DNA from 3 places in the Planococcus sp. APC 3900 genome. Region 1 is predicted to be linked to each of the others. Evidence: riboswitches for the same ligand, from Rfam matches in the RefSeq annotation. Region 1 holds a riboswitch; each other region holds the start of a gene.
The links. Region 1 has a riboswitch for lysine ahead of QMA04_RS14715 (Na+/H+ antiporter NhaC family protein). Riboswitches for the same ligand answer to the same signal wherever they lie in the genome.
Positions count from the first base shown of each region.

Region 1 (10,827 bases):
GATGAAGATGACGTAACTGCAGGACACGCTGCATCAGTCGGACGTGTTGATCCGCTTCAATTGTATTATTTGATGAGCCGAGGCATTACAAAACAAGAAGCTGAACGTCTTGTTATTCACGGCTTCCTGGCACCGGTTGTCCGTGTATTGCCAATCGAAGGCGTTAAAAAGCAATTGACGGAGGTTATCGAAAGGAAAGTCCGCTAATGATCAACCAAGAGATAAAAAGCTATTTTCCGATACTCAACCAAGAAATAAATGGGCATCCGCTTGTTTATCTGGACAGCGCAGCCACTTCACAGAAGCCGGTTCAAGTGATCGAAGCCATGAAGAACTACTATGAGTTCGACAATGCCAACGTACATCGGGGCGTCCATACGCTCGGGAACCGTGCAACTGAAAAGTACGAAGGCGCGCGCGACAAAGTCCGGAAATTCATCAACGCCAATTCAACGGAAGAAATCATTTTCCTGCGGGGAACGACAACAGCCATTAACCTTGTTGCGCAAAGCTACGGCCGAGCCAATGTGAATGAAGGCGATGAAATTGTCATCACCTACATGGAACACCATTCCAATATTATTCCGTGGCAACAATTGGCGAAAGAACGTGGAGCCATTTTGAAATATGTTGAACTTGAAAAAGATGGCACGATTTCCTTGGAGCAGGTTCGCGCTGCTGTAACCGAACGGACGAAGATTGTTTCGATGGTCTATGTCTCGAATGTTCTCGGCACTATGAACCCGGTCAAAGAAGTCGCTCAGATCGCCCATGAAAATGGAGCGGTTATGGTTGTCGATGGCGCTCAAGCAGCACCGCATCTGAAAATAGATGTACAGCAGCTTGACTGTGATTTCTTTGCTTTTTCCGGCCATAAAATGTGCGGCCCTACAGGGATCGGCGTTCTTTATGGCAAAAAAGAATTATTGAACAACATGGAACCGGTGGAGTTTGGTGGAGAAATGATTGATTTTGTCGGATTGTACGATTCGACTTGGAAAGAGCTGCCCTGGAAGTTTGAAGGCGGTACACCTATTATTGCAGGTGCTGTCGGATTAGGCGCAGCGATTGATTTTCTCAACGAAATCGGCTTAAATGAAATTGAGAAACATGAGCACCAAATGGCTGCTTATGCGATGGATAAAATGGGCGGCATCGAAGGACTGGAAATCTACGGTCCAGCTGATCCCCAGCATCGGGCAGGCATCGTCACCTTCAACTTGAACGATGTCCATCCGCATGATGTTGCCACTGTCCTTGACATGAGCGGTATTGCGGTTCGTGCAGGCCATCACTGTGCGCAGCCTTTGATGAAATGGCTGGAAGTTACAGCTACAGCACGCGCAAGCTTCTACTTATACAATAGCGAGTCAGATGTTGACCGCTTAGTGGAAGGTCTGCGTTCAGCAAAGGAGTATTTCAACGATGTCTTCTAATTTAGATCAATTATACCGACGCGTCATTATGGACCATTACAAAACGCCCCGCAATAAGGGCACAATTGAAAACAACAGCGTCAATATCGAGATGAACAATCCGACCTGTGGAGATCGCATCCATCTGACTTTGCAGGTCGAAGACGGCATCGTCAAAGATGCGAAGTTTGACGGTGAAGGATGTTCGATTTCTATGGCTTCAGCTTCGATGATGACGCAGGCAGTTAAGGGGCAGGAAATTGATACGGCATTACGGCTTTCCGGCATCTTTTCTGATATGATGCTTGGCAAAGAGTACGATGATTCGATTGACCTTGGTGATATTGAAGCATTGCAAGGCGTCTCTCAGTTCCCGGCCCGTATTAAATGTGCGACTTTAGCTTGGAAAGCCATGGAAAAAGGCGTGCAAAACGAAGAAAAATCGTAACACAGAACGGAGGAACGACGATGGCGAAAAAAATGCCGGAAATCGGTGATTATAAATATGGGTTCCACGATAAGGATGTTTCAGTTTTTAGATCCAAACGTGGACTTACTGAAGATATTGTAAGAGAAATTTCGAAGATCAAAGAAGAACCGGAATGGATGTTGAAATCCCGTCTGAAAGCATTGAAATTGTTTTACTCAATGCCGATGCCACAATGGGGTGGAGATCTGGGTTCGTTGAACTTTGATGAAATTACGTATTACGTAAAACCATCTGAAGCAAGCCAGACTTCTTGGGATGAAGTTCCTGAAGAAATCAAACGCACATTCGACAAGTTGGGCATTCCAGAAGCAGAGCAAAAATATTTGGCTGGTGTATCGGCTCAGTATGAATCTGAAGTGGTTTACCACAACATGAAAGTTGAATTGGAAGATATGGGGATCGTCTTTAAAGACACCGGTGCCGCTCTTCGTGAAAACGAAGACCTGTTCAAAGAATACTGGCAGTCGGTCATCCCGGCAGCTGACAATAAATTCGCTGCATTGAATACTGCAGTATGGTCTGGTGGATCTTTCATCTACGTGCCTAAAGGCATCAAAGTGGAATCTCCTCTACAGGCTTACTTCCGTATCAACTCTGAAAACATGGGTCAATTCGAACGTACATTGATCATTGTCGATGAAGGCGCAAGCGTACATTACGTGGAAGGCTGTACAGCTCCAGTCTACACAACGAATTCACTTCACTCAGCGGTAGTTGAAATCATTGTGAAGAAAGATGCATATTGCCGTTACACGACCATCCAGAACTGGGCGAACAACGTCTATAACCTAGTGACCAAGCGTGCATTTGTTGACGCTAACGGTACAATGGAATGGATCGATGGCAACATCGGATCGAAATTGACAATGAAATACCCAGCTGTTTACTTGAAAGGCGAAGGCGCACGCGGCATGACGTTGTCGATTGCAATCGCCGGCAAAGGACAACATCAGGATGCTGGAGCGAAAATGATCCATTTGGCTCCTAATACATCTTCTTCTATTGTTTCGAAGTCAATCTCGAAACAAGGAGGTAAAGTTTCGTATCGCGGAATCGTGCACTTCGGCCGCAAAGCCGATGGCGCTCGTTCAAACATCGAGTGTGATACATTGATTATGGATAATCAGTCTACTTCTGATACTATTCCATACAATGAAATCCTGAACGACAACGTATCTTTGGAGCACGAAGCGAAAGTTTCGAAAGTATCTGAAGAGCAATTGTTCTACTTGATGAGCCGTGGCGTTTCTGAACAGGAAGCAACAGAAATGATCGTAATGGGCTTTATCGAACCATTCACGAAAGAACTTCCAATGGAATATGCGGTTGAAATGAACCGTTTGATCAAGTTCGAAATGGAAGGCTCGATCGGTTAATAGATTAATCCAAAACCCTTGGCATGACATTGTTCATGCCAAGGGTTATTTTTATTTCTTTCAGGGGAATAAGAGGCGATTGCTGGATTCTTCAGTTTTAGGGTCTACAGAATGGGTATAGGAACTAAGAGCTTAAATTTAAAAGGAGGAATGTAGGACATGAGTCAAACATTCGATGCATTGAAAGAAAAACTAAGCAATGCAGATTTAGGACAGGCGAAAGAAGTCATGGAACAAGCCAAACAAGCATATGAAGACGGGAAAATCGATGAAAACGAAAAGAAAGAGCTTTTCGAATCGGCTAAATCCGTAATTGGCGGAAAAGGGCTAGGCGGATTATTTTAAGTCATTAAGATAAAACTTCTTAACCGATGAAAATAGTGAATAGGAAAAAACCCGGCGCATTGGTGCCGGGTTTTTTCGGATTGCCGAAAGCCATTGCCAACTTTTTCGGATCGCACTACAGCTCGTGTTCTATCAGAAACTTTGGCACAACGATGGAAAATCCATATGAACGATTGCCAATTCCGGCGAACGGCCAGAAAGCATCAAAGTACCCGTTGATGGAAAGAGGAGAGACGATCATCGAAGCGGCAAGGCCTTTTGCCTAGTTATCTTATTCGGATATTTTCAGTCATTACGAAAACAGCGTTTCTGCATGATCAATGGGATTTTTTTAAAAAGAGAAGAGACACAGCAGAAACGGATTTCCTGTGAAACGAAGGCTTTTAGTATTTAATATTTTTCAACGCTTCACGTTTACTGAGCGGCATTAGGGAGTGCTCGAAAACGAAAGTCCGAACCCACTCCGCATCTGTTTTAGCATACTCGCGCAATGCCCAGCCAATGGCTTTTTGAATGAAAAATTCAGAAGAACCAGCGTGCTTCAAAATGATTTGGCTGAGTGCTGCAGGATCGGTATCTTGCTTATATTTCAATTGATGGAGAATGGCAGCGCGATTTGTCCACATATTTTCTGCTTGTGACCATTTAAGCATATGAAGAGTTCCGGCAGCGCGTTCTGTTTGAATAACATGCCCCAAAGTTCGCGGTGCAATGGCGTCGACGCTGTCCCACCAGGATTTGCTTTCAATCACTTGCTGTAAAAACGGCAGGTCCTCCAAAGTCAGCTGCGTTTTCATTTTTTCAAGCACAGCAATGGCAGCGTATTGGTACTCGCGCTCCGGCAACTCATAAAGTTTCCATACCTCTTCGGTTAAATGCCTGCGTTCGGGCAAATGGAACTCGCGGAACTGCTGATTCAATAAAGCTTTTCGCAAAGGTGTTTTAATGCCTAAAAAAGCAAATTGTTTGCGCATATAAGCAGCCATTGGTGCGGCCATTTCCATGTTGCGGTGAGCTTCAAACTTATTTATAATTCCTTTGGAGTCCCAAGGCTGTTTTTCCATCAGATCAACCTCCCAAGTCTTTTGTGAAAGTGTAGCATACCCAAAAGCAGGGAACTGAATAATAAGAATAGATTCCCTCAGTTCTGCTTAATCTATCGGCAGAAATCTATTATAAAGACGCTGGTTTTTTTCTATGCTATCATAAAATAATAACGAAAAAATGGAGGCGGGACAATGATCTATGTAGGTTTGACGGGTTGGGGAGACCATCCGGATGTCTATAGCCCAGGCTCAAAGAAAACAGAAAAATTGATTGATTACAGTGCACATTTTCCAATCGTTGAATTGGATTCCTCTTTCTATGCTGTACAGCCCGAGCGGAATATCCGCAAGTGGATTGAGGAAACTCCTGATCAATTTCAGTTTGTGGTAAAAGCTTATCAGGGCATGACCGGCCACCAGCGGGGAGAGAATCCATTTGAAACGCGCGATGAGATGTTTGATGCATTCAGCAAATCCATTCGTCCATTGAAAGAAGCCGGTAAACTGGCGATGGTGCTGTTGCAGTTTCCGCCATGGTTTGACTGCCAAAAAGAAAATGTCGACCAGCTTCGTGAAATAACGGAGCGACTGAAGGAATTTGATATGGCTATCGAGTTCCGCCACCAATCCTGGTATGCTGAAGGGATGAGCGAAAAGACATTGGAGTTTCTGCGAGAAAACCATCTGATCCATTCAGTCTGTGATGAACCACAGGCAGGGGATGGTTCCATTCCCCTTGTTCCGGTGTCTACACGTAAAGACAAAGTCTTGCTGCGTCTTCACGGCCGTAATGTGCACGGCTGGCTCAATCCGGGGCACGGCCAAAAATGGCGTGAAGTACGCTATCTCTATGATTACAATCAAAAAGAATTAGAAGAAATAAGCCGCGCCGTAAAGGCTTTATCCGACACCACAGAAAATGTTTATGTCATCTTCAATAATAATTCGGGAGGTCATGCGGCAGGCGACGCCAAACAGTTTCAGGAAATGAATGGTTTGGCATTTGAAGGCCTTTCGCCGAAACAAATGGATCTGTTTGAAGGTGAATTTTGATGGTTTTTATCGTCATGGCGCTTGTCGGAATCGTTTCCGGTATCGTAGGCGCTTTGATTGGTTTAGGGGGAGGCGTCATTCTGGTTCCGGCACTATTATTTCTTGGAACAGGCTTTGCTTTTTTCCCTGAATTATCTCCTCAACAAATTGTTGGCTTATCCGTTATTATGATGATTTTCACTGGTCTGTCTTCAACCTTGGCTTATATGAAAGTCGGAACGGTCGATTACAAAAGTGGTATCATTTTCTTTGCGGGCAGTGCGCCGGGAACGGTAATCGGTGCTTTTGTCAATAAAAACCTGGATCTTCCTTCATTCAATCTTTATTTCGGCATTCTTTTGGTCCTGCTCTCTTTGCTTTTATTGATTAGAGATCATTTAAAGGAAGTCCATTGGTTTGTTGATAACGGCCGCCAGACGACTTTTATAGATAAGCAGCAGAAAGAATATATATATGGTTACCCTATTTGGTTTGCTTTGCTGCTGACCTTTTTTGTGGGGTTTGCTTCAGGGCTTTTCGGAATCGGTGGAGGATCCATCATTGTCCCTGCCATGATTCTATTGTTTTTGTTTCCGCCTCATGTGGCGATCGGAACATCGATGTTCATGGTCTTTTTATCAGCCATCATCAATTCCATCACTCACATCTCATTGGGGCATGTGCCATGGATCTACACAGCGGCAGTAGTCCCAGGTGCATACATTGGTGCGAAACTCGGAGCTCGGCTAAACAAACACCTTAACTCCGAAACGTTGGTCATTATTTTACGTCTAGTGCTCCTGGTTCTGGGGCTTCGATCGATTTACGAAGGAATATTTAGTTCTTAAAGAGGTGTTTTCATGAGCGAAACCATTCATATTTACCATACCAATGATTTGCATAGCCATTTCAAGAATTGGCCGCGCATCAAGTCTTTTCTCGCTGAGCGGAAAAGCTGGCATGAAGAGGCTGGCGATGTTTGTTTGATTCTGGATATTGGTGACCACGTTGATCGCTCGCATCCGTATACGGAAGGAACAGCTGGCCAGGGTAATGTGCTTTTGCTTAACGAAGTGCATTACGATGCCGTTACTATCGGCAATAATGAAGGCATCACCTTGTCCAAGGACGAACTCAATAATTTATATGTTGAAGCGGATTTTGAGGTAGTGGTATCGAATTTATTTGACTTGCAAGGGCGCCGGCCGGATTGGGCAAAGCCTTTCCACGTTATTCATACAAAAAATGGCACACGCATCGGACTGGTGGGAGCGACTGCAGAATTCACCCCCTTTTATCAGAAACTTGGCTGGAAGATCACCGATGCAAAACAATCGATTATAGAAGCAGTAAAGGAAATTGAAAACGAAGTGGATCTAATCGTCTGCCTGTCTCATCTTGGTGTTAAGGAAGATGAATTATTAGCCGAGCTTTGTCCACAGATCCACCTTATTTTAGGTGCTCATACCCATCATATTTTTCATGACGGGAAGTGGCAAGGAAATACGCTGATGGGGGCTGCTGGTAAGTTTGGTTTTTATATCGGCCATGTCACTGTAGAGGAGCAGTTTGAGAAATCTTCTGCACAACTGATCGAGACTTCCCAACTAAGAAAAGTGGAGGAAGGATTTGATGAATTCCTGGTCGAGCAGGGAAAACTGCAATTGGGGGAACTGGTCTTCCACAGCACGAAAAGCTTAAAAGCAGAGTGGTTTAAAGACTCCGAGATGGGTCTATTATTCGGACAGGCATTGATCGAATTTACGGAAGCAGACTGTGCGCTTTTTAATGCTGGAATTTTTATGCAAGATATGCCGAAAGGTGCTCTGACTCGCTATGATTTCCATAAAATGCTGCCACATCCGATCAATCCGTGTCTTGTCGAACTGAGTGGAGCGGAGTTGAAAGAAATCTACCTGCAATCGCTGAATGCGGAATGGCCACAGCTTGAATTAAAAGGAATGGGATTCCGTGGTGTGGTTTTTGGGAAGATGCTTCATATGAATATGGAGATAACTGATCACCATTTTTATATCAATGGACAGCTGGCGATGCATGACCAAATCTATAAACTGGTGACGTTGGATATGTTGACATTCGGTTATTTTTTCCCGAGTTTAAAGAGAGCGCCTAAAACGTATTTCATGCCTGAGTTCCTGCGGGATGTTTTCAGTCAGTATTTTCACAGCAAAGCCCTTAAGTAGAAGGAATGTTCAGACTAAAAAGGCATTTGATTTTGTCAGTATTTTGGGCTATGCTAACAAAGAAATATATATTGGTGGGTAGAGGCTGCAGAGCTGATCAGTAGGATGTGCGAGTTTGACCGCGTTGACCGCATCTGAAAGGAAGTTTTGCCGAAATCGATTTTCTGGGGTCTCCGGAAATTGGATTGGGATCATTCTGAACAAGAATGATACTGTCATTTAGGCGGAAGCGTAAATGGAGGGCTACAGGGTTGTTTGATGTGTATCGCACAGACGAATTGTAGAAGGCTGACTGATCCAACTGGAGAGGTCGGCCTTTTTTGTCTCATTTTTCACCCATCAAAAAATAAGGAGGAGTTTTCATGGAGAATACGATTTTTTCGATTTTGCCGCCGATTATTGCAATCGTTATGGTGTTATTGACACGCCGTGTCCTGTTGTCACTGGGGACAGGTATTGTCGCGGCAGCCGTAATTTTGACTTGGTTTGCACCAATTGATGCTTTACAGGAGCTTGTCAAATCATTTACGATCATTTTTTGGGACGAAGGCTTTAACGCTTATAATGTCTTTATCATTCTTTTTCTTTTATTGCTTGGCATCATCACCGCGTTCGTCAGCTTATCCGGCGGCAGCCATGCCTTTGCTGAGTGGGCTTCGACACGCATCAAGTCAAGAAGAGGCGCAAAAGTCCTTACAGTGGTTTTAGGCATCGTCATCTTTATCGATGATTATTTCAATGCTTTGGCTGTCGGACAGGTTGCACGCCCAATCACCGACCGCTACAAAGTTTCACGTGCGAAACTTGCCTATTTCATCGATTCGACTGCAGCGCCAGTTTGTGTAATCTCGCCAGTTTCAAGTTGGGGAGCTGCAATCATAGGGATTGTTGCTACGATCTTGGCTGGCCAGACTTTTGTGGAATATTCCGCTTTAGAAGCCTTCCTGTGGATGGCACCGATGAATTTCTATGTAGTTGCTTCGTTGGCGATTGTTTTCTTTGTAGCTATCCGGGATGTGGATTTCGGGGAAATGAAGAAACACGAAGTGCTGGCAATTACAAAGGGACAGCTTTTTGACCCTAAGAAAACCATACCGGGTGAAATGAAAGAAGAGTTCCCTTCGCATTCTTATGGACATGTAAGAGACCTATTGCTTCCAATTCTATTGTTGATTGTCGGTACTGTAGGCGCGATGATCTGGACGGGTTATCAGAATGCTGGACATGTTTTCGATATTTGGTTGATTTTTGAAAATACCGATGTTCCCGCTTCCCTGTTAGCAGGCGGAATTTTGGGTGCATTGACGTCGATCATTCTATATGTTCTGCAGATGAAAAAGAACGAAACAGCTACTGTTGGATGGATTGGAAAAGGCATCTGGGCTGGCCTTAAATCAATGATAGGAGCCGTACTCATTTTAGTCTTTGCCTGGTCTTTGACTTCTTTGATCGGTTCTCTTGAAACTGGCGCTTATCTAGCGGGTGTGGTTTCTGATGGCAATATTCCAACTTCAATTCTGCCAGTCTTATTATTTGTTCTCGCAGGAATCATGGCTTTCTCAACAGGAACTTCATGGGGTTCATTCGGCATCCTGTTGCCGATTGCTGGAACCATTATGATTGAAGCGGAACCTTCGCTGCTGCTGCCGGCGCTATCCGCAGTCTTGGCGGGAGCTGTGTTTGGAGATCATTGTTCACCTATTTCCGATACGACGATTTTGTCTTCAACTGGAGCGGGGAGCAATCACATGGACCATGTCTTAACGCAGATACCGTATGCATTAACAGCTGCAGTCATTGCTGCAATAGGGTATATTGTCATAGGTTTGACCGGTTCTTTGCTGCTGTCATTAGGAACAGTGGCTTTGGTGCTGGCAGTGTTATTCATTGTCTGGTCACGACGGACAACTATTATTGAAAAACAACAAAATGCTTAAGTAAAAGAAGGCAGAGAAGCTTATTCTCTGCCTTTTTACTTTTGCTGCAATAGTTTTTTTAGAAAATATTTTGATTTCATCTTTACATTAAAGGAGCCTCTCGGTATACTATTTCTAGATTAACTAATAATCTGAAAATAATCAAAATTCCTATTTTTATGTAAATAAAATGGGAGAAAACAAAGGGGGAAGAGAGATGGAACGTTCGCAATGGGGTACACGTGCCGGCTTTATCATGGCTGCCGTCGGCTCTGCAGTAGGTCTTGGGAACATATGGCGTTTTCCGTATGTTGCGTATGAAAATGGCGGGGGTGCATTTTTCATACCGTATCTATTTGCATTGTTGACTGCAGGGATACCGATTCTTATACTTGAATTTACCATTGGCCATAAGTATCGCGGGTCAGCACCGTTGTCATTCTTTAGAATGGGCGGCAAGAAGTTGGAATGGATGGGATGGTGGGCTGTCTTTGTGTCCTTTATCATATCTGTATATTATGCTGTAATCATCGCCTGGGCAATGCGCTATACTATATTTTCTTTCAATCAGGCATGGGGTACGGATACACAAGATTTCCTGTTCAATGATTTTTTACAGCTGACAGTTCAACCGGGACAGACCGGCGGAATTGTCTGGGGTGTATTCATTCCATTGGCATTGGTGTGGATCATTACATTGGGGATTCTGCTGGCAGGTGTTAAAAAAGGAATTGAACTGGCCAACCGGATTTTCATTCCGACATTGGTGGTCATTTTCCTTGCTGTTGTAATTCGAGCGGTCACATTGGATGGCGCATTGACAGGATTGGAAGCCTTCTTCCAACCAGATTTTGATGCCATACTGAATCCGACGGTTTGGGTAGCGGCCTATGGGCATATTTTCTTCAGTTTATCAGTAGCATTCGCTATCATGATCACATACTCAAGTTATCTTCCGAAAAAATCAGATATCACAAATAATGCATTTATCACAGGATTCGCC
Region 1 is NZ_JASDCT010000007.1:141,978-152,804, forward strand. Features, by position in the region: gene sufD (Fe-S cluster assembly protein SufD) at 1-207, shown strand, start outside; gene QMA04_RS14670 (cysteine desulfurase) at 207-1,436, shown strand; gene sufU (Fe-S cluster assembly sulfur transfer protein SufU) at 1,426-1,863, shown strand; gene sufB (Fe-S cluster assembly protein SufB) at 1,884-3,281, shown strand; gene QMA04_RS14685 (hypothetical protein) at 3,441-3,626, shown strand; gene QMA04_RS14690 (hypothetical protein) at 3,662-3,892, shown strand; gene QMA04_RS14695 (DNA alkylation repair protein) at 4,010-4,690, opposite strand; gene QMA04_RS14700 (DUF72 domain-containing protein) at 4,865-5,725, shown strand; gene QMA04_RS14705 (sulfite exporter TauE/SafE family protein) at 5,725-6,552, shown strand; gene QMA04_RS14710 (bifunctional metallophosphatase/5'-nucleotidase) at 6,565-7,908, shown strand; lysine riboswitch at 7,980-8,162, shown strand; gene QMA04_RS14715 (Na+/H+ antiporter NhaC family protein) at 8,271-9,845, shown strand; gene QMA04_RS14720 (sodium-dependent transporter) at 10,042-10,827, shown strand, end outside.

Region 2 (10,827 bases), on a different contig from region 1:
CACCTTGCTGATTTTTGCTTATATCCTGTTTGAGTTTCTGACACCTAAGTTCAAAGTGGATGATGAAATTGAGCAGGACAACCGGTCTGTCGGATTGATTTCAATGGTCATTTCTGTCGGTCTGTCTTTTGTGATCGGAGCCAGTATTCAATAGGAGTTGGATGTCGTGGAAAACTTAATCAAGATATTATTTGTATTTTGTGCAATCTTTCTGATTGTGGGAGTCATTTTTCTGTTTCTTTTCTAAAGAGCAGCGCCAGCCTTGGAGCTGGCTTTTTTCTTGCCTTAATCCAAGAATAGACAGATTTAAGCAAGATAGTACAATATATAAAAAATATAGTTTGTAAGCGGTATCATTTTTCTTTATAATTAAATATAGGAATATTCGCACGATTCTAAAAAAACTAGGGGGTCAAAAGAATGACTGAAAAGCCGTGGTTAGCCCATTATCCACCGGAAGTTCCGCACACGTTAACGTATCCCAGCATGCCGGTACAGGATTACTTAACAAAGGCATACAGAAAGTTCCCGAAAAAAATAGCCATCCATTTCATGGGGAGAGAACTTTCTTATGAAGAACTTTATCAATCCTCTATGAAGTTTGCCAACTACCTGCAGAAACTGGGCATCCAGAAAGGCGATCGGGTTTCAATCATGTTGCCGAACTGTCCGCAGGCGGTCATCAGTTTTTATGGGATCCTCTATGCCGGCGGTGTTGTCGTTATGACCAATCCGCTGTACACAGAACGGGAAATCGCTTACCAAATGAAAGATTCAGGAGCCCGTGCCATTATTGGGTTGGATATCCTGTTCCCGAGGATTTCGAAAGTATTGAAGGAAACGGATCTGGAAAATGTCATCGTCACAGGCATCAAGGATTACCTGGCATTCCCGAAAAATTTGGTTTATCCGTTTATCCAGAAAAAGCAATATGGCATGAATGTGAAAGTGGAACATCGTGGCATCAATCACTTGTTTACTGAAATCATGAAAACGGCGCAGCCGACTGTAGCGGAAACGCCATTTGATTTCGATGAAGATTTGGCTTTGCTGCAGTATACAGGAGGCACAACAGGTTCTCCGAAAGGCGTCATGCTGACGCATAAGAACCTCATCTCCAATGCAACAATGTGCGACAGCTGGCTATACAAAACAACGGACGGGGAAGAAACGATCATCGGAATCATCCCGTTATTCCACGTTTATGGTTTAACGACGGTCTTGATTTTATCGGTCATGCAGGGAAATAAAATGGTGTTGCTTCCGAAATTCGATCCGGAAACGGCATTAAAGACCATCAATAAGCAAAAACCGACGCTTTTCCCTGGAGCGCCAACTTTGTATATCGGCTTGATGAACCATCCTGACATCGCCAAATATGATTTGTCTTCCATTGAAGCCTGCTTGAGCGGTTCAGCACCACTGCCCGCTGAAGTACAAGAGAAATTTGAAGCATTGACCGGCGGGAAATTGGTCGAAGGCTATGGTTTGACGGAAACATCACCGGTAACCCACTCGAACCTGGTTTGGGGCGAACGGACAAAAGGATCAATCGGCCTTCCATATCCGGATACGGACTGCAAAATTTTTCAAACGGGCACTACCAATCCGATACCAAATGGGGAAATCGGTGAAATCGCTATCAAAGGGCCTCAGGTAATGAAAGGCTATTGGAACAAACCTGAAGAAACAGCCGCTACAATCGTCGATGGCTGGTTATTGACAGGAGACCTTGGCTATATGGACGATGAAGGCCATTTCTTTATCGTCGATCGCAAAAAAGACATGATCATTGCCGGTGGATTCAATATTTATCCGCGTGAAATCGAGGAAGTGCTTTATGAACATGAAGCTGTTCAAGAATGCGTCGTGGCAGGTATACCGGATCCGTATCGAGGTGAAACGGTAAAAGCATACATTGTGCTAAAAGAAGGCTATACTGTAACAGAGGAAGAATTCAATCAGTATTGCCGTGAACACCTCGCTTCATTTAAAGTGCCGCGCGTTTACGAATTCCGCAAAGAACTGCCGAAAACAGCAGTCGGGAAAATTCTGCGCCGTTCACTGGTCGATGAAGAGATTGCCAAGCAGAATGAAGCAGTGCCGTCTTAACGAAATAAGCTTGACACATTATTGAATAAACTATAATATGAAAATATGAATGAATCGCCATTCATATTTTCATATTTTTTTGGGTGGTGACAACATGGTAAAAAAGGATAAGCCGAAATACAAACAAATCATTGATGCGGCTGTTATTGTCATCGCTGAAAATGGCTATCATCAAGCACAAGTCTCGAAAATAGCCAAACAGGCAGGGGTAGCCGACGGAACGATTTATCTGTATTTCAAAAACAAAGAAGACATTTTGATTTCTGTATTCCAGGAAAAGATGGGTGTGTTCGTCAGCAAACTTGAACAGATCATCTCGCGTGATTTGGATGCTGCATCCAAACTGGGATTGATGATCGAAAGCCATTTTGAACTTTTGGCCGGTGACATCCATTTAGCGATTGTCACACAGCTCGAACTGCGCCAATCCAATTACGAAATCCGCATGAAAATCAATAATGTGCTGAGGGAGTATTTGAAGCTCATGGATCAGATCCTGGTTAAAGGCATGGAAGATGGAGAATTTGATCAAGCGATGGATATTCGTTTAGCAAGGCAAATGGTTTTTGGTACAATGGATGAGACCATCACCACTTGGGTGATGAATGATCATAAATATGATTTAGTCGAACTCGCACCACAAGTTCAGCGTTTGCTGCTGAAAGGTATGCAGGCTTAAAGGAAGGGGCTCATTGGATGGAATTTATCAGTTGGAAAAAAGAAGATGGAGTAGCTGTCGCGACGATTAATCGTCCACCGGCAAATGCACTGTCGCGTTCGCTCATTTTGGAAGTCGATGAATTGTTGAACCAAGTTGAGAATGATGAAGAGGTTCGCGTCATTGTCCTGCACGGGGAAGGAAGATTCTTTTCTGCAGGAGCTGACATCAAGGAGTTTACGCAAGTATCTTCAGGAGAAGAATTTTCAAAATTATCAGCGAGCGGCCAGGAAGTTTTTGAACGGGTTGAAACCTTCCACAAGCCTGTAATCGCGGCGATCCACGGAGCAGCCTTAGGAGGCGGATTGGAATTGGCAATGAGTTGCCATATGCGATTTGTCACTGAAAATGCTAAACTGGGATTACCGGAGCTTCAACTGGGCTTAATACCCGGGTTTGCTGGAACACAGCGCCTGCCAAGATATGTAGGCTCAGCGAAAGCGGCTGAAATGCTGTTGACGAGCGATCCGATCTCCGGTACCGAAGCTGCACAATACGGTTTGGCTAACCGTGCTTACGCTGAAGAAGACCTGTTAACGGAAACGCTCTCAATCGCCCGTAAAATTGCGAAGAAAAGCCCGGTTTCCGTCAAAGCGGCGATTGGGATGCTGCAGTACACAAAGCCTGCGTCTTATCATGAAGGCGTAAATGCAGAAGCACAATCTTTTGGAACTGTCTTTGTTTCAGAAGATGCAAAAGAAGGAATCCAGGCATTTCTGGAAAAACGTGAAGCACAATTTAAAGGGAAATAATACTTGGGAGGTTTACGTTCATGAACATTTATGTATTGGTAAAACGTACGTTTGACACAGAAGAGAAAATCGTCGTTTCTGGTGGACAAATCCAGGAAGACGGAGCGGAATTCATCATCAATCCTTACGATGAGTACGCAATTGAAGAAGCCATCACAGTCCGTGACGCGCACGGCGGCGAAGTGACTGTAGTCACAATCGGCAATGAAGAAGCAGAGAAACAGCTGCGTACCGCACTTGCGATGGGCGCTGACAAAGCCGTCTTGATCAATACAGAAGACGATGTTGAAGAAATGGACCAGTTTACTTCTGCGTACATACTGGCTGAATACTTGAAAGACAAAGAAGCTGATTTGATTTTAGCAGGGAACGTAGCAATCGACGGCGGATCTGGGCAAGTCGGACCGCGTGTGGCTGATTTGCTTGGCATCAACTACGTAACGACAATCACCAGCTTGAGCATTGAAGGCGAAACAGTTACCATCGTCCGCGATATCGAAGGGGATGCGGAAGAATTGGAAACATCCTTGCCGCTTCTGGTTACAGCTCAGCAAGGGCTGAACGAGCCTCGCTATCCATCGCTTCCAGGAATCATGAAAGCGAAGAAAAAGCCGCTTGAAGAATTGGAATTGGATGATCTGGACATCGAAGAAGACGATGTAGAAGCTAAAACCGAAACAATCGAAATCTACTTGCCGCCGAAAAAAGCGGCCGGGCGTATTCTGGAAGGCGACATCTCCAACCAGGTTACAGAATTGGTCGGACTATTGCGCAACGAAGCAAAAGTTATTTAATTGAAGAAAAGCGAAGGTGCCCGTTCAGCTCTGACGGGCATAAGACAAACCAGCGAAGTGGCGCTCTTTGCCGCACAGCTGGGTTGGCTTATGACCCAAAGAGTTGGGTGCCGGGGTCTGGACAAAGAAAAGCGAAGGTGCCCGTTCAGCTCTGACGGGCATAAGACAAACCAGCGAAGTGGCGCTCTTTGCCGCACAGTTGGGTTGGCTTATGACCCAAAGAGTTGGGTACCGGAGTCTGGACAAAGAAAAGCGAAGGTGCCCATTCAGCTCTGACAGGGGTAAGACGATCTGGCGAAGCGGCATGTTTTCAGCCGCACAGCCAGAGTGGATTGCATCCCGAAGAATAGGCTACTTTCCATTCGACTGACAGCAAGTAATGGTTCCATATAATTTTCACATCTACTTAGGGGGTAAACGGACTATGGCGAAAAAAGTATTAGTTTTGGGCGAAACGCGTGAAGGCGCTTTGCGTAATGTCTCATTTGAAGCAATTGCGGCTGCCAAGAAAATTTCTGGCGGCGGAGAAGTAGTAGGCGTTGTGATTGGGGATTCGGTTGCTGATTTTGGTGCTGAATTGATTGCATACGGAGCAGACCGTGTCGTAACGGTAGAACACCCGCACTTAAAGTCATACACGTCTGACGGCTATGGCCAAGCATTTATGGCAGTCGTTGAACAGGAAAACCCGGAAGGCCTTGTCTTTGGCCACACAGCAGTCGGAAAAGACCTGGCACCGAAAATCGCTTCCAAGTTGCAGGCTGGATTGATTTCGGATGTAACGGATATTGAAGGCGAAGGCGATGAAGCTGTCTTTATCCGCCCGATCTTCTCTGGTAAAGCATTTGAAAAAGTGAAGCTGAAAGAAGGCATCGACTTTATCACAGTGCGTTCGAACAACATTGCACCACTTGAACGCCAGGAGCGTACAGGCGAAGTTAGTTCATTGTCTGTAGATATCACGAACCTTCGCACCATCATTAAAAACGTTGTCCGCAAATCTTCTGAAGGTGTCGATCTTTCGGAAGCGAAAGTCATCATCGCCGGTGGCCGTGGCGTGAAGAGTGCTGAAGGATTTGAGCCATTGCAGGAATTGGCGAGTCTTCTAGGCGGCGCTGTTGGCGCGTCCCGTGGCGCATGTGACGCAGATTATTGCGATTACTCGCTTCAAATCGGACAGACAGGGAAAGTGGTTACACCGGACCTGTATATTGCAGCCGGCATTTCCGGAGCGATTCAGCACATGGCGGGTATGTCCAACTCGAAAGTGATCGTGGCGATCAACAAAGATCCAGAAGCGAATATTTTCAAAGTAGCAGATTACGGCATTGTCGGAGACTTGTTTGAAGTCATCCCGATGCTGACAGAAGAATTCAAGAAAGTAATGTAATTTTGGATGGCGGCGGGTCTACAAGACTCGCCGCCATTTTCTGTTTAACGCACCCAATTGACGGGTAATGGAAGAGTAGGCAAATAAATAGCTGTTGTTTTTAACGCATGCTATACTCTGTATATAGTTTGGTTTTAATCATAAGGAGGAATTATTCATGGCAATCGTACACGGTACAGATCAGAACTTTTCACAAGAAGTATCAGAAGGACTCGTTTTAGTAGATTTTTGGGCAACTTGGTGCGGACCATGTAAAATGATTGCTCCAGTGCTGGAAGAGTTAGACGCTGAAATGAGCGATAAAGTTAAAATCGTAAAAGTTGATGTGGATCAAAACCAGGAAACAGCTGGAAACTACGGCATCATGTCAATTCCGACTTTGCTATTGATGAAAGACGGAGAGACAGTAGATAAAGTAGTTGGTTTCAGACCAAAAGAAGCATTGGCTGAATTGGTTGAAAAACACGCATAATTCTTAACCGGGTCCAGTGATGGTGCCCGGTTTTTTAATAGGGTGAGATAAAAGATGGCTAACGAATTGATTCAGCATAAATTAGCAATATTGCCTGATCAACCAGGCTGTTATTTGATGAAGGACCGCCAGAATACCGTCATTTATGTCGGCAAGGCGAAAGTTCTTAAAAATCGCGTGCGCTCCTACTTTACGGGAAGCCACGATGCAAAAACCCAGCGTTTGGTCAATGAAATCGAGGATTTCGAATACATCGTGACATCTTCCGATAAGGAAGCGCTGATTCTTGAATTGAATTTGATCAAGAAATACGATCCGAAATACAACATCATGCTGAAAGATGACAAAAGCTATCCGTATTTAAAGATTACCGGTGAGCGCCATCCGAAGCTGATCACGACCAGACATGTCAAAAAAGACAAAGGCAAGTATTTCGGTCCGTATCCGAATGCTTATGCCGCGGCAGAGACGAAAAAGTTGCTGGACCGCCTGTACCCATTGCGGAAATGCCATACCATGCCGGACCGGGTTTGTTTGTATTATCATTTGGGGCAATGTCTTGCGCCATGCGTCAAGCCAGTAGAAAAAGAAACCTATCAGGAAATGATCGACGGCATCAGCAAATTTCTAAATGGCGGTTTTCGTGAAGTCAAACAGGAATTGGTCGAGAAAATGTCTGAAGCGGCAGAAAATCTGGAATTTGAGCGGGCCAAGGAATACCGTGACCAAATTTCGATGATTGAAACCGTTATGGAAAAACAGAAAATGGCGATGAATGATTTCACCAATCGCGATGTATTTGCTTATGCGGTCGATAAAGGCTGGATGTGTGTGCAGGTCTTTTTTGTGCGCCAAGGCAAATTGATTGAACGGGATGTTTCGCTTTTCCCGCTTTACCGGGACCCGGAAGAAGAATTTTTGACTTATCTTGGCCAGTTTTACGAAAAACCGAACCATGTTAAGCCCAATGAAATTCTGCTTCCGGAAGCGGACGATCCGGATATGCTGAAAGAATGGCTCGGAGTCCGGGTGCTCGTTCCGCAGCGCGGCAAGAAAAAAGATTTGGTGGCGTTGGCGAAGAAAAATGCCGAGATTGCCATTAAAGAGAAATTTCAGCTATTGGAGCGCCAGGAAGAACGGACAGTCGGTGCATGCGTAGATTTAGGTGAAGCAATGAACATTGAAACGCCTTTGCGCATCGAAGCGTTCGACAACTCGCATATTCAAGGTGCCGATGCGGTGTCTGCAATGATTACGTTCATTGACGGCAAGCCTTCTAAAAAAGATTACCGGAAATACAAAACGCGAAACGCTTCCAAGCCCGATGATTATGCAGCGATGCGTGAAGTGATCCGCCGGCGCTATTCACGGGTCTTGAAAGATGGATTGCCTTTGCCGGATTTGATTGTCATTGATGGCGGCAAGGGACAAATGGAATCAGCCCGTGAAATTCTGGAAGATGAACTCGGCTTGTCGATTCCGATTGCCGGTTTGGCAAAAGACGCCAAGCACCAAACGTCCCAATTGCTCTATGGTTCACCTCCTGAAGTGGTTCCGTTGAAACGGACCAGCGAAGCATTTTACTTGATGCAGCGCATTCAAGATGAAGTCCACCGTTTCGTTATCACGTTCCACCGGCAGCTGCGCGGCAAGAATTCGATCCAGTCCGCTTTGGATGGCCTTGAAGGAGTTGGCCCGAAACGCAAACAGCAATTGCTGAAGCATTTCGGTTCCGTCAAAAAAATAAAAGAAGCTTCTATAGAAGATATTCAACAAGCGGGAATCCCGTTAGCTTTGGCGACATCCATCAATCAGCATTTTGCTGAGGAGACATTGCCAAGCGATTCATAACATGTTATCGTAAGACCATAATTGAATCACTTGGAAAAGTGATGATAGAGGCGCGAACGTCAATAGTAAGCATTTGGAGATTTGCAGAATCCGTGAAGAATGTTGAAAGGGGCGGTCGCCGAAGTGTGCGTATTTACTGCTGTTTCGCATGCTGGTTCTGCATTTAAGAAGTGCAGAGCTGTCAGAGTCAATCTCTGGAGGGCTATCTCACATGGACGTTTTTCGTACATGATAAAAGAGGTAGTTTGCCGCGGTTGCGGTGAGCTGCCTCTTTTTGTGTCTTTGCCCGGGAGTTATGCTGTTTCCTGGCTAGGCATGTTGAGGGCCACATACTAAATGTGGGAGTGGATGGAATGGAAACGATCGTCATGAAATTTGGAGGCACGTCTGTTGCTACACCTGAGAAAATCATTGGAGTGGCAGAAAGAGCCATTCGAGAAAAAGAAAAAGGAAAACGCGTAGTCATTGTGGTTTCGGCAATGGGCAAGACAACAGATACGCTGCTTGGGTTAGCAGGGGAAATCTCAGCTGAGCCGCCGAAACGGGAAATGGATATGCTATTGGCTACAGGCGAGCAGATTACCATCTCGTTACTGGCTATGGCCTTTAAGAAGCTTGGCCATGAAGCGCTATCGTTTACGGGGTGGCAAGCCGGAATTGAAACAGAGTCTGTTCCGCGAAATGCCCGGATTGAACAAATTCACACGGAACGGCTTGAACGCGTGCTTGACAATGGTTATTTATGTGTAGTGGCTGGATTCCAAGGGGTAGATAAAATCGGTAACATCACCACCCTTGGCCGGGGAGGTTCCGATACGACCGCAGTCGCACTTGCGGCAGCGCTCGGAGCTGAAAAATGCGAAATCTATACCGATGTCGACGGTGTCTACACTTCCGATCCACGTTTTGTAACAGGTGCACGGAAGCTGGAACAGATTTCATATGACGAAATGCTCGAACTCGCTAATCTGGGAGCAGGTGTGCTACACCCGCGTGCAGTTGAATTCGCAAAAAACAATCGCGTACCATTATCGGTCAGAGCAAGTTATTCAGACGAGCCTGGCACAATCATACAAGAGGTGATCACTGTGGAAAAAAACTTAATCGTCAGAGGTGTAGCGTTCGAACCTGGGGTAGCGCGTGTAACTGTCATTTACAAAAAACCGTTTAACGGATCGCTGGCAAATATTTTTACCAAGTTGGCAGAAAATCAGATCGACGTTGATATTATTGTTCAAAGCATCAGTGATGAATTTCCTCCTTCGGTATCGTTTTCCATCAGCCAGGAAAGCTTGGAAGAAACACGCCGCGTGTTGACTGAAGCTCAAAGTGAAATTGGCTTTCTTTCCATGAATGTGGAAATCGGCCTATCGAAAGTCTCCATTGTCGGGTCAGGCATGGTATCAAATCCAGGGGTGGCTGCACGGATGTTTGATATTTTGAGAAGTCAAGACATCCCAGTGAAGATGGTCAGCACATCTGAGATCAAAATTTCAGTGGTAGTGCCGGAAACGGATATGAAGAAATCAGCAAATGCTTTGCACGAGGCCTATGGACTTTCAGAACTTCAGGTGTATCAAGACATATCTTGAATTAAAAACGGTGTACGTGAAAATATTCACAAAATGTTCAAATTCTCAATAGCAATGCTGCGATAATCCCGACAACAGTGGAATACAGCAGAAACAGCTGAAAAAGCGATTCTCAATTAGAGAATCGCTTTTTCGCATAAATCTAATAAAACGGTTACATTCACATAGGTTTTCCCCCTTATGCGGCGTGAAGTCCCCCTTTTTAATGTAATAACTATCTGTTTAAAAGGGATTCGTTGCCTTGACGCTCTCAGAGGGGGGGAGTACAATAAATATGTCATATTCTTGTATCATGATGGTGTTGCGGCTTCAGGTGCTTTCGTCAATTTTTCGTTTGCTCTGGACGCTGCCAATCAATGTTTTGAGGGGGGTAAAATTTTGGATAACAATCGTGAATTTTTAATGCGCAGGCTGCACTCATTGTTGGGGATCATTCCTATCGGTTTATTCTTAACGCAGCACTTAATCGTCAACCATTTTGCAACTCAGGGTGTGGAGTCATTCAATAAAGCATCCGAATTTATGGCTAATCTTCCATTCGTCATTTTCCTGGAGATTTTTGTCATCTATTTACCAATCTTGTATCATGCGTTTTATGGCCTATACATAGCGTTTACTTCGAAGAACAATCCTGGCCATTATAGCTATTTGCGCAACATTCTGTTCGTTGCACAGCGCTATACAGGTGTCTTCCTTGTAGTCTTCATCGCTTGGCACGTATTTGAAACAAGATTCCAAGTTGCAATCGGAGCAGCTGCTGCAGCTGATTTCAACATGATGGAAAACATTTTAAGCAACCCGTTCATGCTGGCATTCTACATCGTCGGTGTCTTGGCTGCAGTCTTCCATTTATCAAACGGACTTTGGTCTTTCCTTGTTACATGGGGAATCACACAATCCGAAGCATCTCAACGAAATGCAACATATTTCACACTTCTAGTATTTATTGTATTATCGATCATTGGTATCAGAGCATTGTTTGCATTCGTTTAAGAATGTTTCAATCATTGGTGAACTAAAAGAGGAGTGAATACTAACATGGCGAAGGGCAAAATTACGATCGTCGGTGGCGGCCTAGCTGGCCTAATGGCAGCAATTAAAGTTGCAGAAGCAGGTTCTTCCGTCGATTTATTTTCAATCGTTCCC
Region 2 is NZ_JASDCT010000003.1:431,930-442,756, reverse strand. Features, by position in the region: gene QMA04_RS09040 (DUF350 domain-containing protein) at 1-154, shown strand, start outside; gene QMA04_RS09035 (AMP-binding protein) at 421-2,112, shown strand; gene QMA04_RS09030 (fatty acid metabolism transcriptional regulator FadR) at 2,207-2,791, shown strand; gene QMA04_RS09025 (enoyl-CoA hydratase) at 2,809-3,582, shown strand; gene QMA04_RS09020 (electron transfer flavoprotein subunit beta/FixA family protein) at 3,603-4,376, shown strand; gene QMA04_RS09015 (electron transfer flavoprotein subunit alpha/FixB family protein) at 4,801-5,766, shown strand; gene trxA (thioredoxin) at 5,924-6,238, shown strand; gene uvrC (excinuclease ABC subunit UvrC) at 6,293-8,089, shown strand; lysine riboswitch at 8,127-8,302, shown strand; gene QMA04_RS09000 (aspartate kinase) at 8,443-9,681, shown strand; gene QMA04_RS08995 (succinate dehydrogenase cytochrome b558 subunit) at 10,060-10,674, shown strand; gene sdhA (succinate dehydrogenase flavoprotein subunit) at 10,720-10,827, shown strand, end outside.
Region 2: linked by a shared signal. The riboswitch ahead of QMA04_RS09000 (aspartate kinase) and the one ahead of QMA04_RS14715 (Na+/H+ antiporter NhaC family protein) in region 1 are both predicted to bind lysine.

Region 3 (10,827 bases), on a different contig from region 1:
ATTCGATGCACACCGAATCAGGCTGCTCCGCTTCAATAACTTTTTTCACTTGTTCTGCACTCACTTTTGATACGTGTGCAGTCCCAATCAAAATCAATTCTTTTCCTTCATATTCTATGCGAGTAATATTATCTTGCGTCATGTTGTACTTCCTTTATAGAACTGAATTTCTTTCCATATATAAATGAAAAGACTGTCTATTCTTTATAATGGATTACAATAGCGAAAATATCAATGCCGCACCCTTGGATTTCCATTAAAAGAAGGTCCGGGTCATAAATCAGTGGCATTAAAAGTGTCGCCTTCTTTCAGGTTGCCGGCTTGGAAGCCTTTGTAGAACCAGCGCTTCCGTTGCTCTGAACTCCCATGCGTAAAGCTCTCCGGCACTACATAACCGCGTGAACGCTGCTGAATAGTATCATCCCCCACCGCACTCGCCGCTGTCAGCGCTTCCTCCAAGTCCCCTTCTTCCAAATAGCCCATGCCTTGCGCATGATGCGCCCAGACACCTGACAGATAATCCGCCTGCAACTCCAGGCGAACCTGTAATTTATTGTATTCTTCTTCACTCAATTGATTGCGCAGAGGCTGCACTTCTTCCATAACACCCAGCAAATTCTGGACATGGTGCCCAACTTCATGCGCCACTACATAAGCCATGGCAAAATCACCCGGCGCCTGGAACTGGGTCTGCAATTCATTATAGAAACTCAAATCAATGTAGAGCTTGTAGTCGCCCGGACAATAGAACGGACCGACTGCTGAACCTGCCGTCCCGCAAGCGGATTCAACACTTCCGGTATACAGCACCAATGTCGGTTCCACATATTCCATGCCTTCCTCGGCAAAAACTTCTGTCCAAACTTCTTCGGTATCCGCGAGGACAACTGAAACGAATTCAGCCAATTCCTCTTCTTCCTGTGTTGCTTCATAAGGCTGATTTGACGTTGTTCCACCTGAGCCTCCCAATTGGTCCAGGATGACACCCGGATCGCCACCTAAAAACGCTACAAGCAGCACAATCAGAATACCGCCGATTCCGCCGCCTGCCACCATTGCACCGCCTTTGCCTCTTCGGTCTTCTACGTTTCTACTGGCTTTTCTGCCTTTCCACTCCATAGGACTCCCTCGTTTCAAAATGCTTTTTGTTTACCCATACCCGTTGCAACGCCTGTTCTAATCCATTTCAGGCAAACGGTAAATTAAAAAACGTTCCCGTGAATCCTTATGAAAACCTGGCAGCTGAATTTCCTGTGCTAATTCAAAAACGGTGCGTGTTTCCAGGTGATCGCTGTAATCCTGTGAAGCAAAAAACAAAATTACCTCAATGGTTCGTGGATTTGTTTCGGCAGACCGCAGGATTTTATTGATAAATGCAATGAATAATTGGACCGAAAACGGATTAAAGAAATAAAATACAGTGTCCCGTGCCGTTATTGGGTACTCCTGTGCAAGGCAATTATAAAATGCCACCTTCTGCTCAGCATTTTTATGCTTTTTCACATACTGTTTTTTATTTTCAAGGGCCTCTTCATAAAATACGGGATTCATTTCGATTCCAGCGGTTTCTGCACCGAATACATGGTGAGCATAAAAATTCAACCGCCCTTTGCCACAGCCCACATCCACCAGACGGCCACCGGGAGACAGGCTGTAGTTTTCGAACAACCTGTCCAGCAATTTGTAAGGAGTCGGCTCATAGCGGTTGTGGTGAAGGGAATCCGTAAAGCCCCGCTGATTTCCACCGGTTTCGATATTCAACCGGCGGTCGTATTCCTGCTCTTCCATCCCAAATCACTCCTTCGGCATAAAATTTTACTCTGATGACCTTGCAATTAATAGTGAAATTTGTTATAGTACAGCTAATTCAATATTTCTTGCTCCAGCTTTTATGGAGTAGGATAGAGGCGCAAAAACCATCAGTACGCAAAACGAGGAGTATGGGCTCCGTTGACGTTTGCCGAAAGGGGGATTTGCCGAAGTGGCGGAAATCTCATATTTCCGTGCGCTGGGTCTGCATTCAATAAATGCAGGACTGTCATATAGGGAACTATATGGAGGGCTATCTGATGCACAGGAACGATTGGTAAACATTGTTTCTACTGCAGCAACGAGTCCCTCGTTGCTGCTTTTTTGTTTATTCCTGACTAGGCCCCTCACCTCTAAGCTACGACAAAAATTAGAAAAGGGTGTGTTCTTTATGAATTTTGGCCAAGTAATTACAGCAATGGTGACGCCATTCGATCAACATGGAGACATTGATTTTCCGGCAACACAACAATTGATAGAGCATTTGATAGCAAACGGTTCAGACGGCCTGGTCGTCGCAGGGACAACCGGAGAATCTCCGACTTTAACGGCAGAGGAAAAAGTTGAATTGTTCCAGTTTACCGTCCATACAGTAGCCGGACGGATTCCAGTCATTGCAGGAACAGGTTCCAATAATACACGCGCTTCCATCTCCTTGACAAAACAAGCAGAAGAAACGGGCGTTGATGGCATCATGCTGGTCACACCATACTATAACAAACCTTCACAGGAAGGCATGTTCCAGCATTTCCAGGCGATTGCCGCGTCTACAAGCCTGCCGGTCATGCTCTACAATATTCCAGGACGCAGCGTGGTCAATCTATCTCCGGAAACGATCATTCGCCTGTCCAAGATCGACAATATCGTTTCTGTTAAAGAAGCGAGTGGAGACTTGGACGCAGCTGCAGAAATCATCGAAAAAACAGCGGATACATTTTCTGTTTACAGTGGAGACGATAGCTTAACAATTCCAATGCTGTCAATCGGCGGCACCGGCATTGTCTCAGTTTCCGCGCATATCATCGGCAACGATATGCAGGACATGATTACCAGCTTTAAAACAGGAGATGTAAAGACCGCGGCGGCTATCCACCGCAGATTATTGCCGACAATGAAAGCATTGTTCGCTGCGCCAAACCCGTCTCCGGTCAAAGCGGCACTTACGCTGACTGGTGTTCAAGTCGGCGGCGTGCGCTTGCCGATGATTCCATTGACCGAAGAAGAAACCATCACCTTGCGTAAGGCATTGCCTGACGTCCATTCCGAAGCCGTCACTAACTGATACAAGATAAAAAACGCTGAAGCCCAGAGCTTCAGCGTTTTTTTCATCAATTGACTTTCATTTGTTCCAAAACCCGCTTCAAGCTGCCGCCGACCTCCAGCACTTTCAAGTCAACTCCGATCTCAGTTAACGTTGTAGCGATTTCGGGACGGATTCCGGTTAAAATCGAGCGGACACCAACCAATTTCAACGACTGGATGATTTTGATGATTTGTTCAGCTACCATCGCATCCACGCGCACCACTCCTGATAAATCCACAATCAGCACGCTGATTTTCAACTGATTCGCGGCCAACAGTGTTTTCTCCAGAATATAACGGGCGCGGTCAATTTCAATATTCCCCACTAAAGGCAACACTGCGATGTGGTCACTGACCGGCACGACGGGGGCTGAAAGCTCCAGAAATTCCTTCCTGGCTGATTTCAGTTTCCGCTGGTACGATGCTGTATAGGCCTGTGTATATGAGTATGCGGCATGGTCCAACAAGGAATGGAAAAATTCCATGACATCAAAGAGAAGCTGCAGCTCCATCTTTTTGTGGACCGCTTCTGTCTTGATGACGGTTCCGATATGTTTGCGGTAAAGAGACGTTTCCGCCAACGCATCTTCCAGCGATCTTCCGGTTTCAAGAAAGAAGTTTCCCGTCTCTTCTCCCCACTCTTGAATATCTGCATAGACCTTTCGAACGTCGCAGCTATTGCTGATCGACTCTCCGATCAGTTCCACAAAATGGATCCGGGTCTTAGTGACAGTTTCGATAAAGGCTTTGTTCGTTTCAAGCTGTGCTGCCGGAACATTTTTCACCACTTCTTCATGGACCAATTGAGCAATTAATTCCTTATCCTCGCTTACCCGTCCACCCAACAATCGAATATCTTTTTCCATCGGAATCCCCCAAAGACGAAGACATTTATATATGCCTATTATAGCCTTTGCTCCAAAGAATGTAAGGGTTTTATTTTATTGATTTAGCTGGATGGAAATTGGAGAGCCAAAGCAATTTTTTATTCGTCTCCAACCACACAATTTCTGCCCTTGGCTTTGGCTTTGTAAAGAAATTCGTCCGCCCGTGACAGCAAACTTTCCATTCCTTCTCCAGCCATATAAACCGCAGCTCCGATGCTGACAGTGATAGGGACATGCAGCCAGTCAGCTGTTTCCATATGCTTGCATAATGCATTGCCCATGGCCAGGCCGTCCTTCAGTCCAGCGTTTGGCATGACCACCACGAATTCTTCACCGCCGAGCCGAGCCACGATATCAGCGGATCCGGTTTCCGCTTCCAAACGCCAGGCCAGTTCCTGCAAGACCGCGTCGCCCATCTGATGGCCATGTGAATCATTGACCTTCTTGAAATGGTCAATATCTATGACCAACAAGGCCACTTCCCGGCCAGTTTCAGCCTGAAGCAAGAGTTCTTCCAATTGTTCGGTCAGGTAACGGCGATTTTTCAATCCCGTCAACGGATCTGTTGTAGCCAGTTGCTGCAGTTTGAAATTAAGGTCCATCAATTCTTGCTGTTTGCATTCCACTTCATTCATTACTGTTTTCAGCTTTTCGTATGCTTCGGCCGTCTCACGGTTGACCTTTTCAGCATTGCGCTTTGCCAGCAGCAATTCCTTTTCATACTCCCCGCGGACACTCATTTGAATCAACGCACATTCGTAGGAGCCGTCGCGTTCTATCGTATTCATCAAGACAGGCAGGGAACCCGTCTCGCTTTTCAATGTCAAAAACATTTCGTTTACAGTGCCATGCATTTTGATGGAAGGAGTAAAGTAGGTCTGGAAGTAAACCCGTGAAGCGACTGTCAATAAATCATGCATGTGCTTTGGTTGTTGCGCACCTGTCATGAGCTGCAAGGTTTTATTCATTTCCACGATGCGCAATTCATGATCCAATATCAAATATCCACATGGCGCTCGATCAAGCTGCTGTTCCACTGTCTTCTCTCCCTACTCCGCCAAATAGGCCTTGATGTGTTTCACTGTTTCATCAGAATCGCTTAAATGCGGATTATGGCCAACTGCTTCCATCACAATCAGTCGGCTCCCCTGGATGTGGTCGTGGACATACTGCCCGACTTCCGCCGGTGCAATAGCGTCGAACTTGGTCTGAAGAATCAGCGTGGGTACAGCCACTTTATCCAATTGATCGCGAAGATCCGTAGTAAACGTCACTTCAGCAAATTGCCGCGCAATCATCGGATCATTCGAGCATAAAAGATGTTCAAAGTCTTCGGCGAGCTCAGGACGCTGCTCATTCTGCATGACGACCGGCGCCAAGTATTTAGCCCACTCCATATAATTGGTTTCCATCATATCCAATAATTCGTCAATGTCTGCCCGTTCAAACCCGCCATTATAGCCAGGCTCATTCATATAGTAAGGAGAAGGTCCGATCATGACCATTTTCTCCATCAATCCAGGTTGCTCAATTGACGCCAGCATACCGATCATGGCACTGACAGAATGGCCGACAAATAGGAATCCTTCCATCTCAAGTGATGCACAAACCTCCAAAAGATCCTGTTTGTAGCCATCCAAAGTGCTGTAACGCTCTTTGGAATACGCTGTCTTGTCACTGTTTCCAGCTCCTACATAATCAAAAGTGACGACCCGATAATCCTGTTCGAAATTGGTAATCGTATTATTCCACACTTGTTGATCACAGCCAAAGCCGTGTGCGAATACTATTGTTTTTTTCCCTTGTCCAGTCACTCGGACGTTATTGCGTTGCAAAACATCAATCCCCATTGTCATCCCATCCCTTGTGAACTTGCCGCCCTAAGGCTAAATTCGAATATATAAAAGTAAAATACGCCTTAATCATAGCATTAATAGTTCAATCTTACTGTTTATAAAGTAAGGATTCCCTTAATTTTATCGATTCCATTCTTTTGTACCGCCATCTTATACAATTAAAAGAAAGCAGATAAATATCTGCTTTTCAAATGAAACCGAGAGTGCTTTATAGTCTCTTTCTATTCATTTGATAAGATTTTTATTTTATAAAATAGTTGTGTCTCCGGAATTGTTCCGGTGCCTGGCACCATGCAGTTTCCAAGCATAGTCATCCGCACAGAAAAGAAGATGTTTCAATCCCTCTCCTACTCTTTCATGGTTTATTTCAAAAAACTACGGGGTAGACAGACAGTACCTTACTTCACAGGTGATTTATCACTATTAGGAGGAATTGACAATGACAAACAATAAAAACACATTTATCCAAGCATATGACGTACAAGCAGAAGTTCTGCATAAAATAAGCGAATTAAAAGCACAAGGCTATAACGAAGAAGACATGTATGTAATCGCGAAACATGACGATCAACTGTCCATGGTCCAAGGCCAGACGGACGTGCACTTAAACACACAAGAAGACGATAACTTCATGGGCAAATTCAAATCGTTCATTTCAGGTGAAGATTCCACACGGGATGCATTCACTCAAATGGGATTAGGCAGCGGCGAAGCGGATGAATACTACCGCCAAGTCGAAAATGGCAAGCTGGTTCTTTACGTGAACAGCGACTATGGCACTTCTTATAAGCAATACTCGGGCGCGCAGACAGCAACCGGAACGGCAACTGCCGGCAGCCATGAAGAAGAGGAACATTTGCGCCTTCACGAAGAGCGTTTGAATGTCGACAAAGAACGCGTACAGACTGGCGAAGTGAATGTCGGCAAACATGTGGTCGAAGAACAGCAGACCATCGAAGTACCGGTTGAGCGCGAAGAAGTATATGTGGAACGCCGTGCGGTCAACGAGGAAGTTTCACCGGGCACAGGCGGATTGGCGGATAAAGGCGTCTATGACGATGGAGATTCTATTCATGTTCCGGTTTCCGAGGAACGCGTGGAGGTCAGCAAAAAAGACGTCGTCAGCGAAGAAATTGTCGTCGGCAAACGCAAAGTCCAAGATACCGAAGTGGTGAATGAAACCGTCCGCCGTGAAGAAGCGGATATTGACGAAAACGTAAAAGCGAAAAAAGACGGACGCACTTCCCTATAAAAAAACAGCAAAGGCGTCTCCGGATGATTTCTCCGGAGATGCCTTTTTTTCGGGACTGGACTCCCGCAGGTTTATCCAACATGCGACTAAGGGTAAATTAGCGGTAACAAGTTTTTTGGTGCAACTGACATGGGGGGAATTAACTATGGAGAAAAAAGGAAACAAACTTGTCGGGCTTTTTGATGCACAAGCGCAAGTATTGATTCAGATCGGTGAATTACGAGCAAAAGGACATGAAGAGGAAACTTTATACCTGGTAGCCAAACACGATGAACAGATTCCTTTGATCATTGAACACACCGCTGTCCATGTCGATACAGAAGACCGCGATAATTTCAAAGGCAAAGTCATCGCTTTTTTATCTGGGGAAGACATCACGAAAGACGCTTTCAACCGAATGGGTTTGGATGAATCTGAAACTGATTACTATTTCCAGCAGGTGGAAACTGGAAAGCTGCTTTTATATACGGACAGCCTGCCAGCAGCTAAGCCGGAAACGGCCATATCTGTTGATTCAAAAGATGGCCTTCCTGTAGAAGAGCAGAAACTCGCTCTGCATGAAGAGCGTCTGGATATCGAGAAAGAACGCGTGCAGACTGGCGAAGTCCAAGTCCAAAAGCAATTGGTGGAAGAAGACAAAGAAATCCAAGTACCGGTAGAGCGTGAGGAAATCGTCATTGACCGGCGACCAATTTCTGAAGGTGCAGAAGCCGCAGAAGACGGTCAGGTGCTGTCTCCGAAAGAAGCTTACGAAAAAGGAGATGCGATCTACATCCCCCTTTCTGAAGAACGTCTGGACATCGGCAAAAAGAAAGTGGTCCGCGAAGAAATCGTTATCGGCAAGCGCAAAGTCAAAGATGTGCAGGTCATCAATGAAACCGTGCGCCGGGAGACGGCGGACATTGAAGAAAACGGCACAGTCCATAAAACAGAAAAACCATAAAAAGAACAAGGCGGCCATAAGGGCAGCCTTGTTCTTTTTATTTTCCATATCTGCTTGATTAGTTGCCACCCACTGCAGGAAGAAGCATCGTAAAGAATAATGCGATCAGCCCGATAATTACACCGATGACCAGAACTGTCGGAATCATGATGACGAAAAAGCCTTTCCAGGCAGAAAACCTGTGTGCTTCTGCAACCGCCTTGCACTGGACAAAGAAAGTCCAAGCAGAGATGACCCCAAGGATGATCAGGAAGACAAGCGAAAGAAAATCAGGTTCAGCGAACAGCATGTCATCTGCTTGCAGGAAATAGGTTTCCGGCAACAGCAGCATCCATAAAAGGATTATCGGAATAAGCCAGATCTGTGGAATCAGCCCGGTCAGAATTGCCCGGAACATTTCCGTGTAGGTGCCCTTCCCTTTAAACAGCTTGCCAATCAGCAAATAGATACCGGCGCCGATGACCGTGCTTACCACCACGCCAATTGGTCCGAAGAAAAGAGCAATCAGGATCATTCCCCCGACCGGCAGGAATTGTTCTGAATCCAGGCTGCTGAGCAGGCCGGCAGCAAATCCTGCAAGGACAATCAACAGAAAAATGAATCCGGACGATTTTTCTTCAATCACATGGCGCACTGCAGCACGAGGACGGGTCCAAATGGCCGTAAACGGGTTTAGCTTTTCATATTTTTCAACATCATTCAATTCTGTCTCCACCTTTGTCTTATTGTTCTTCCTTTATTCAAACATACTGGAAGAATAATGTAAATGATAGAACAAATCTCCATTAATAATTAAAAAACCATATTTTTACTGACACATAAAAAGAAGATCCGCTCTGAGGAGTGAATCTTCTTTCATTTGAGCCTATCACTTATTCTCGTTTCATCCGCTCCCGGATTCCGCCTTCCACTTCCGTTCCTTTTTCCATCGGAATATAGAGGCTGCCGTTAGTCGGACCGGCCGGCGGTGCATCTTCAATCACTTTTTGAACAAATTTCGCATTCATTTTTTCAGTAGCACCGGGCAGAATATGGCTGGAAACGGCCGATGCTTTGGATTTCGCACCGACTGCCACAGTTTCCTGCGGTTTATCGATCAAGCTAATGATTGCCTCAATGACGATTTCCGGATCATCCATCGGCTTCATTTCAGCGGCATGCCCTGTGTAATTTCCCGTATGTTCAAACCAGGGGGTATCAGTCGCCCATGGCAGCACAGTGCAGACATGGATATCATCAAAACCTTCCAGTTTCACTTCTTCATTCAACGCAGCACTGAGCCCCAGCACAGCATGCTTGCTGGCACTGTATCCGGTGTAATAAGGAAAAGCGATTTCGCTTGTGATGGAACCGATATTAATGAGGATGCCCCGTTTCACTTCTTTGAAATGGCGTAAGGCAAAGTGGCTGCCATTGATGGTGCCTTTGACATTGACATCGACCACCCGCGCCAAGTCCTTGATCGGGATTTCAGTAAACGGACCAATTGCGCCGACTCCGGCATTGTTAATCCACACATCAATTTTCCCGAAACGTGCCAACGCCGTTTCAAAGAGATGCGCCACTTCCTCTTCCAGGCTGACATCTGTCCTCACCGCAACCGCATTCGGACCCAGTTCTTCTGCCAGCTTTTCAAGCAGGCCCACACGGCGTGCGGCAAGCACGACATTGGCTCCTTGTGCAGCCAGTTCCCTTGCGACACCTTTTCCAAATCCACTGGAAGCACCAGTGATGACCACCGTCACTCCTTCATGGGATTTCTTTTTTGCCATTTTCATTCCTCCTCAGTTCTGCATTGAGTCACGTTTTGGTTTTCAGCCGCTCACGCAAATCACCTGACACGCTTGTCCCTTCAGGACTGGATTCATACAGGCTGCCGGATGTCGGCGGAGCAGGTGGGGCTTCCTGGATCATATTAAATAGAGTGCGTCCGGTCGATCCTTTAGTCGTTTTCGGCATCAACGAACCGGCAATCGCAATACCTTTGGATTTAGCGCCAATTTCCACTGATTTTTTCGGATTATCAATGAGCCCGATGATGGTATCCACCACTTTTTGCGGATCATCTGCCGGTCCGACAAGAATTTCATGGCCGCTGTAATTGCCCGCATGCTTTGTCCAAGGGGTATCGGTTACCCATGGATCCACTGAACAGATATGGATATCGTCAAAGCCGTCCATTCTCATCTCCTGATGCAAGCCGTTGCTTAAGCCTGAAATACCGTATTTGCTGCCTGTGTACGCGGCTCCAAAAGGCAGCGGCGTTTTGCTGGCGAAAGAGGAAACGTTGATCAGCGTTCCATACTCTTGCTTCTTGAATTGTTTCAAGGCATAGTGGCTGCCATAAATAGTGCCAAGAAAATTGATTTCCACCGTCCGGTTCAAATCCCTTAGCGGTCTATCCGTGAATGAACCATATGTTCCAATCCCTGCGTTATTGATCCAGACATCAATTTTACTGAACTCTTCCATCGCTGCTTCGTACAGCTTAGCGACGTCTTCTTCCCGGCTGACATCCGCCGTCACTGCAATGGCATTCGGGCCACAGGAGTCCGCCAGTGCTTCAATTTCCTTGGTGCGGCGTGCCGCTACTACAACATTGGCTCCTTGCGCGGCCAGCTGCTGTGCCACGCCTTTGCCGATGCCACTCGAGGTGCCCGTTATGACGACCGTCAGTCCTGCACGTTTTACTTCAGTTGCCATGTCTATTCCTCCTATCCGTAAAACTGGCTTCAGTGTTGCTTTCCTTTTCGAAGCTGTTGCTTCAATCGGTTCCGC
Region 3 is NZ_JASDCT010000001.1:414,043-424,869, reverse strand. Features, by position in the region: gene QMA04_RS02125 (TraB/GumN family protein) at 1-142, opposite strand, end outside; gene ypfJ (KPN_02809 family neutral zinc metallopeptidase) at 274-1,119, opposite strand; gene QMA04_RS02115 (class I SAM-dependent methyltransferase) at 1,177-1,788, opposite strand; lysine riboswitch at 1,895-2,073, shown strand; gene dapA (4-hydroxy-tetrahydrodipicolinate synthase) at 2,201-3,091, shown strand; gene QMA04_RS02105 (STAS domain-containing protein) at 3,138-3,977, opposite strand; gene QMA04_RS02100 (GGDEF domain-containing protein) at 4,097-5,035, opposite strand; gene QMA04_RS02095 (alpha/beta fold hydrolase) at 5,048-5,848, opposite strand; gene QMA04_RS02090 (YsnF/AvaK domain-containing protein) at 6,294-7,106, shown strand; gene QMA04_RS02085 (YsnF/AvaK domain-containing protein) at 7,252-8,049, shown strand; gene QMA04_RS02080 (Yip1 family protein) at 8,108-8,752, opposite strand; gene QMA04_RS02075 (SDR family NAD(P)-dependent oxidoreductase) at 8,922-9,821, opposite strand; gene QMA04_RS02070 (SDR family NAD(P)-dependent oxidoreductase) at 9,850-10,752, opposite strand; gene QMA04_RS02065 (SDR family NAD(P)-dependent oxidoreductase) at 10,782-10,827, opposite strand, start outside.
Region 3: linked by a shared signal. The riboswitch ahead of dapA (4-hydroxy-tetrahydrodipicolinate synthase) and the one ahead of QMA04_RS14715 (Na+/H+ antiporter NhaC family protein) in region 1 are both predicted to bind lysine.